2 regions of the Billgrantia sp. NRB1 genome follow, and region 2 is predicted to be linked to the other one. Evidence: predicted binding sites of a transcription regulator. Region 2 holds the regulator's gene; the other holds the start of a gene.

Region 1 (3,402 bases), 1.5 Mb from region 2:
AGGCCCGCGTCGTGGCGAAGCCGGTGGCGAAGGCCGTCGTCTGGGCGGCCTCCGGGCGCGGCATCTCGAAGGCGGCGCGCCCCGCACCATCCTCCAGCTCGAAGAAGGTGATGCGCCCCCTGTCCGTGAAGCTCGCCCCCAGGGTGTCGTAGCGATCAACGGTCAGGTGCTCGAGTGTCTCCCCTTCTTCCAGTCCGGGCGTGGCATAGGTCTGCTGGGTCGATACCTGGGCCGACTGGAAGAGCGGCATGATCTCGGAGAAGAGATAGACGAAGATCATCCCCAGGGCGAGCACCACGCCGATGCCGGCGGCGCCGATGCCGTAGCGGGAGGCACCGTCCCGAAACGCACGCTTGCGCCGCAGGCGCTCGCGCTGTTCGGGGCTGGGCAGCAGCGATCTGCCTTTCGCCGAGGCGGGGAGCTGGGACAGGTCATTCATGATGGCTGGGCAATCCCGACAGGTGGAAAGATAGACAGAGGGTAAGCAGCCACCATGACAGCCATGTGACAGCCCACCCCAAAACGCCAAAAGGGGCGCCGAAGCGCCCCGGTACATCCCTGCATGACGAACGGTCAGTCGATGCCCAGCTCGCCGCGCACCCGGCTGGCCACGCTCTCGGGCAGCGGGATGTAGCCATCGCGGGCGGTCACTTCCTGCCCCTGCTGGGAGAGCACCATGCGCAGGAACTCGGCCTGCTGCGGCGCCAGGTCCTCATTGGGGTGCTTGTTGACGTAGACGAACAGGAAGCGGGAGAGCGGGTAGTTCTCGCTGTCCACCGGGTAGGCCTCCTCGCCCTCGTCGCGGGCCACCGGCACGGCACGCACCTGAGAGGTGATATAGCCGATGCCCGAGTAGCCGATGCCGTTGATCGACTCGCTCACGCCCTGCACCACCGAAGCGGAGCCCGGCTGCTCGTTGATGGTGTCCTTGAAGTCGCCGCCGCACAGCGCGTTCTCGGCGAAGAAGGCGTAGGTGCCGGAAACCGCGTTACGGCTGTAGAGAGTGAAGTCACGATTCTCCCAGGCACCGTCCAGGCCCAGCTGGCCCCAGCGGGTGATGTCCTGGTCATAGCCGCAGCGGCGGGTGTCGGAGAAGATGGCATCGACCTGCGGCAGGGTGATGCTCTCCAGGGGGTTGTCCTGGTTGACGTAGACCGCCAGGGCGTCGATGGCCACCGGCACCATGGTCGGCGGATAGCCGAAGCGATCCTCGAAGGCCTGGATCTCAGAGGTACGCATCTCGCGGCTCATGGGGCCGAACTGGGCGGTGCCCTCGGTCAGGGCAGTGGGGGCGGTACCCGAGCCGGCCCCCTGGATCTGGATGTTGATATTCGGATAGAAACCGGCGAATTCCTCGGCCCACAGGGTCATCAGGTTGTTCAGGGTGTCGGAGCCGATGCTGGTCATGTTGCCGGAGATGCCACTGACGGGCTCATAGGCGGGCAGGTTGGGGTCGACGCGATCCGCCATGGCAGCGGTGGTGACAAACGAGGCACCGATAACGGCAGCAGCGATGAGCTTGAGTTTCATCTTGGTCTCCAGGGTTCGTGCGCTAATGAGTCGCAGCGTTGTGGTCTCGGTCCGCTCTACGTGAACCGATGGCTGCGACTATAGGGAGACCGGATGACACTTCAGTGACATTTGCCGGCGGTTTGATGAACCTTGTGTGACAGTGACCCTAAGGGCTTATATCAATAGCCCCAGTGCCGCCAGGGTGCACAGCGCAAGCGATACTCCCTGCAGCAGGCGCCGGTCGAGGCGGTGAGCAATGCGGTTGGCCAGCGCGGTGCCCAGCAGCACCGCCGGCGAGAGGCTCAGCGCCAAGGCCAGGTGCCACAGGCGGACCTGCCCCGCCAGGGCCAGGGTGGCCAGGGTCATCAGCGAGGTGATGATAAAGAAGGCAGACAGCGTACCGCGCAGCCGATTGGGCGACAGCCCGTGCATCAACAGCACCATCGGCGGCCCGCCGATGGCTGCCACCGTTCCGAAGATCCCGGAGAGCACCCCGGCACCGAAGAGGGTGCCCGAGTTGACCGGCAGCCGAAAACGAAACAGCGTCACCGCCACGGCGAACAGCACGCTGCCGGCGATAAGCGTCTCCAGCACGGCCATGGGAGCGGCCAGCAGCAGCCAGAGGCCCAGGGCGTTGCCGGGCACACGCCCCACCAGCGCCATGCCGATCTCGCCGATGCGTACCTCCTGAAGGTAGTGGCGCACGGTGAGCAGCGACACCGTGAACCCGAACAGCACCAAAATCACCGGCACCAGTCGCGGCTCCAGCATCAGCAGCAGGGGCGCCCCCACCACCGCCAGGCCGAAGCCGGTAGCGCGCTGCACGAAGGCGCCGAGCATCAGCGTCAGCGCGCAGCCGAGCCAGGTCGCCAGCGACAGATCGAACCAGGCAAGCAGGCCGTCAGGCATGAGCCGGCGTACCCGCCAGGCGTCTCAGGCCGGCATTGCCAATCAAGGATGCCGCCAGCATGGTCAGCACCATGGGCCAGAGGCTCTCGATCTCGAAGGCGCCCACCATGACCCCGGCCAGGGCCGCAGCACCGAACTTGATGCCGCCCATCATCGCCGTGGCCGTGGCACTCATATGGCCGAACTGATCGAGCAGCAGCGACATGGCGTTGGGGGTGATCAGGCCGATCATCCCCGAATAGCACATGACCAGCACCACCACCACCGGCAGCGACGCCACCCCCGCCACGGCGGCCAGTACCAGACATAGCGCCATCGTCAGCTGAACGGCAAGCCCCAGCAGCAGGTTTTGCAGCGGCGAGCGCCTGTGCAGCAGCTGGATGTTGAGCTGATTGGAGAGCGCAATGACGATCACGTTGATCCCCAGCACGAAGGGGTAGACCGCCGGCGACAGCCCGAAGTGCTCCAGGTAGACATAGGGCGAGGCGGTCACGAAGGCGAAAAGCCCGCCGAAGGAGGCCGCCACCGCGCAGATATAGCCTACCGCCTCGCGATGACCCAGTACGCTGGCGTAGTTGCGCAACACCTGGCGAAAGGAGGCGGCGGGCTGCCCCGGCGCCCGGGTCTCAGGTAGCCGGGTGCCCATCAGCCACATCAGGAAGGCCGCATAGACCGCCAGGAACACAAAGATCAGCCACCAGTCGGCGAGATAGAGCAGCCCACTGCCCACCAGCGGTGCCACCAGCGGCGCCAGCATCATGATCATCGCCATGGTCGACATGACGCTGGCCGCCTGGCGGCCGCTGAAGCAGTCGCGCACGATGGCGGCCGAATTGACCACGCAGGCCCCGCCCCCGAGCGCCTGCACGAACCGCCAGACCAAAAGCTCGGTCAGCGAGTCGACCGTGGTGATCGCCAGGCTCGCCAGCAAGAAGGCCAGCAGCCCGGCGAGCAGCACCGGCTTGCGGCCCAGACGGTCGG
Region 2 (3,402 bases):
GATGCCCTCGCCGTCATCTTCCACTTCCAGGCAGGCCCCCTCGGGGTGGGGCTTCCAGCGCAACACGATCTGGCGACCCTCGCCGGCGTAGCGCACGGCGTTGAAGGCCAGGTTGGAGGCGGCGCTGCGAATCTCCTGCTCGCTGCCGACCAGCCGCCGGGACGTCTCGATTTCCACCACGATTCGCTGGCGGCCGCCGGAGAGCGCCTCGGCGTCGCGGCGCACGCACTCGAGCAGTGCGCCGATGTCCAGCGGTGAATGATCCTCGCCGCCGCGGTCGATCTCCAGTCGCGACAGCAGCAGCAGGTCGTTGACCAGGTTCTGCATGCGTGTGGCCTGCGCCTGCATCTGGCCAAGCCCGCGGGCCAGCCGCGGCGGCAGCGCCTCGGCATGGTCGCCGTAGGTTTCCAGGTAGCCGGTCAGCACGGTCAGCGGGGTTCTCAGCTCGTGGGAGACGTTGGCCACGAAGTCGCGACGCATCTCCTCCAGGCGGTGCAGGCGGGTGATGTCGCGGGCCATCAGCAGACGCTCGTCGTCGCCGTAGAGGGTGATCTGGTACTGCAGGATCATGCGCTCATCGATGGGCGAGGCCAGGGTCAGCGGCTCGCGGTAGTCGCGGGCGTTGAAGTAGGCGACGAAGCGCGGATCACGCACCAGGTTGGTGATGTGCTGACCGCGGTCGTGGGCGGCGTCCAGGCCCAGCATGCGCTCGGCGGCGCTGTTCCACCACTCCAGGTCGCCGTGCTGGTCGAGCATCACCACGCTGTCGCGCATCGCCTCCGAGGACTCCTGGATGCGCCGCAGAGCGGTGCGCAGGCGGCTTTGGGTCAGCCGCTGTCCCTTCTGGTAGCGATACAGGCGGTCGAACAGCTCGCCCCACAGGCCGTTCGCCGAGGGGGGCTCGCTCTGCGGATGGCGGGTCAGCCAGCGGTGCAGGGCGCGCAGCTGGCGCAGGTGGTAGAGCAGGCAGGCCGTCAGGCCGGCGGCCAGGCCCAGCGCCGGCGCTGAGAACAGCCAGCCGACCAGGCTGCCCGCGGCGGCCAGCCAGGCCAGGCGCCACAGCTCACGGCTCCACGGACGGGCCACGTCAGCCCTTGGTGGAGAACCGATAGCCGGTGCCGCGCACGGTCTGCACCAGGTGCTGGTGGCGCTCGCCCAGCGCCTTGCGCAGGCGGCGGATATGCACGTCCACGGTACGCTCCTCCACATAGACATTGCCGCCCCAGACCTGGTCGAGCAGCTGGCTGCGCGTGTAGGCGCGCTCCTGGTGGGTCATGAAGAACTGCAGCAGGCGGTACTCGGTGGGGCCGATCTCCAGGGCGCGGCCGTCGGCGCTGACCCGGTGGCTGACCGGGTCGAGTTCCAGTCCCTCCACCGTGACCGGATCCTCCACGCCCTGGGGGGTCGCCCGGCGCAGCACCGCCTTGAGGCGTGCCACCAGCTCCCGCGGCGAAAAGGGCTTGGTGATGTAGTCGTCGGCGCCGGCCTCGAGTCCCTGGATCTTGTTGTCCTCCTCGCTCTTGGCGGTGAGCATGATGATCGGGATCTCGCGGGTGGCCTCCTCGCGCTTGAGTCGCCGGGCCAGTTCGATGCCGCTGGTGCCGGGCATCATCCAGTCCAGCAGCAGCAGGTCGGGGCGGTGGTCGACCACCATGGCGTGGGCCTCCTGGGCGTTGTCCGCTTCCAGAACGCGGTAGTCGGCCATCTCCAGCGCCACGGCGATCATCTCGCGAATCGGCGCCTCATCATCGACGATCAGAACGGTCTTGGCGGTCATCCGGAAGCCTCGTGATCAGTGACGGGTCGATGACGATATGACCATGTCATGATGACAGTTGGATGACAGCGCCGCCAGCGCCGCTCAGCCGTTCACCGCCGGCCAGAGGGTGAGGGCCAGGCCGGCGAACACCAGCAGTCCCGACCAGTGGTTGTTGAGGAAGGCTCGGAAGCAGCGGTCGCGGTCGCGCTCCCGGATCAGCCACTGCTGATAGACGAAGGTGGCCGCCATGGCCGCGAGTCCCACCCAGAAGAAACCGCCCAGGCCCAGGCGCACCCCCGCCCAGGCCAGCAGGGCTAAGGTCGCCCCTTGCAGCAGCCCGATCATCAGCCGGTCGGCGCGGCCGAACAGCACCGCGGTGGACTTGATGCCGATCTTCAGGTCGTCGTCGCGGTCGACCATGGCGTACTGGGTATCGTAGGCCACCGTCCACACCAGGTTGGCGGCGAACAGCAGCCAGGCCTCCAGCGGCACGTGGCCCAGCACCGCGCCGAAGGCCATGGGAATCGCCCAGGAGAAGGCCGCGCCCAGAAACAGCTGGGGCAGGTGGGTGTAGCGCTTCATGAAGGGGTAGATGAAGGCCAGCACCACGCCCCCCAGCGACAGCAGCACGGTGAACAGGTTGGTGAACAGCACCAGCACGAAGGCGGCCATCACCAGGATCAGGAACAGCGCCTGGGCCTCGCCCTCGCTGATTCGGCCGGTGGCCAGGGGGCGGTGCTTGGTGCGTTTGACGTGGCCGTCGAAGTGGCGGTCGGCGTAGTCGTTGACCACGCAGCCGGCGGCGCGCATCAGATAGACCCCGGCAACGAAGATCAGCAGGATACGGCGCTCGGGCAGGCCCTGGGCGGCCACCCACAGCGCCCACAGGGTGGGCCACATCAACAGCCAGGTGCCGATGGGCCGGTCCAGGCGCATCAGGTGCAGGAAATCGGGAATCCGGGCGAGGCCGGTGGGGTGCAGCACGGAACGGTCCATCGATGCCTCCTCAGTCGATGGCGCTCATCCTAACGTGAAGGTAGCCCCAGTTCATCCGCCATGGCGTCGAGAAAGAACTCCTGAACCAGCACTGCGAAACGCCGGTGGCGGAACACCGAGCGCCGTCCCCAGGGGCCGCGGGAAGGATGAAAGGGGGCGGGGGCCGCGGTAACCTCGATGGGGCTGCGCGCCAAGTCCGGCTGGCGGAATAGCCAGCTGCCCAGGGAGCGTTCGCCGAGGCGCTCCAGCCGCTGGCCGCGCAGCGTCGCGAGGGGCGCCACCGAGCGCGCCACCACCCAGGGCTGGCCCTCCAGGCAGAGCGCCACTTCGCGCCGCCAGGCCAGGCGCCCCGGCACCAGCCCCAGCGCCCGGGCCTCGTCGGGGCGCGGCAGCCCCAGGCGCTGGTCGAGCAGGCGGACCCGGAAGGTGCGCCCGGCCCCGGCCTCGATCAGCCGGGCGGTCAGCGAGTCGCGAGAGGCCACCCAGGCCCACCAGGCCGGGCTCATCTGCGGCTGGGCGGCCGCCAGTGGGCGCCAGCGCAGCAGGGGCGTCGCCGGGGGAAGCGGGCCGGGGCGGGCCGTGCATCTGCGGGTCACCGAGTCTCTCCAGGTCGTTTGGGGGGCGCATAGTGTACCATGTGGCGCAGA

The links. The regulator PhoB, encoded in region 2, activates phosphate uptake and scavenging genes when phosphate is short. The targets are predictions, from matches to a motif close to TGTCATANNNNTGTCANA.
Region 1: a site for PhoB is predicted at 1,623-1,640, ahead of ACZIYR_RS06360 (PstS family phosphate ABC transporter substrate-binding protein). Genes of this name have one in related genera too.

The regions. Positions count from the first base shown of each region.
Region 1 is NZ_CM167783.1:1,399,074-1,402,475, reverse strand. Features, by position in the region: gene ACZIYR_RS06365 (ABC transporter permease subunit) at 1-439, opposite strand, end outside; gene ACZIYR_RS06360 (PstS family phosphate ABC transporter substrate-binding protein) at 574-1,530, opposite strand; gene ACZIYR_RS06355 (TSUP family transporter) at 1,687-2,421, opposite strand; gene ACZIYR_RS06350 (multidrug effflux MFS transporter) at 2,414-3,402, opposite strand, start outside.
Region 2 is NZ_CM167783.1:4,133,380-4,136,781, reverse strand. Features, by position in the region: gene phoR (phosphate regulon sensor histidine kinase PhoR) at 1-1,086, opposite strand, end outside; gene phoB (phosphate regulon transcriptional regulator PhoB) at 1,088-1,777, opposite strand; gene ubiA (4-hydroxybenzoate octaprenyltransferase) at 1,862-2,755, opposite strand; gene ACZIYR_RS18975 (chorismate--pyruvate lyase family protein) at 2,785-3,351, opposite strand.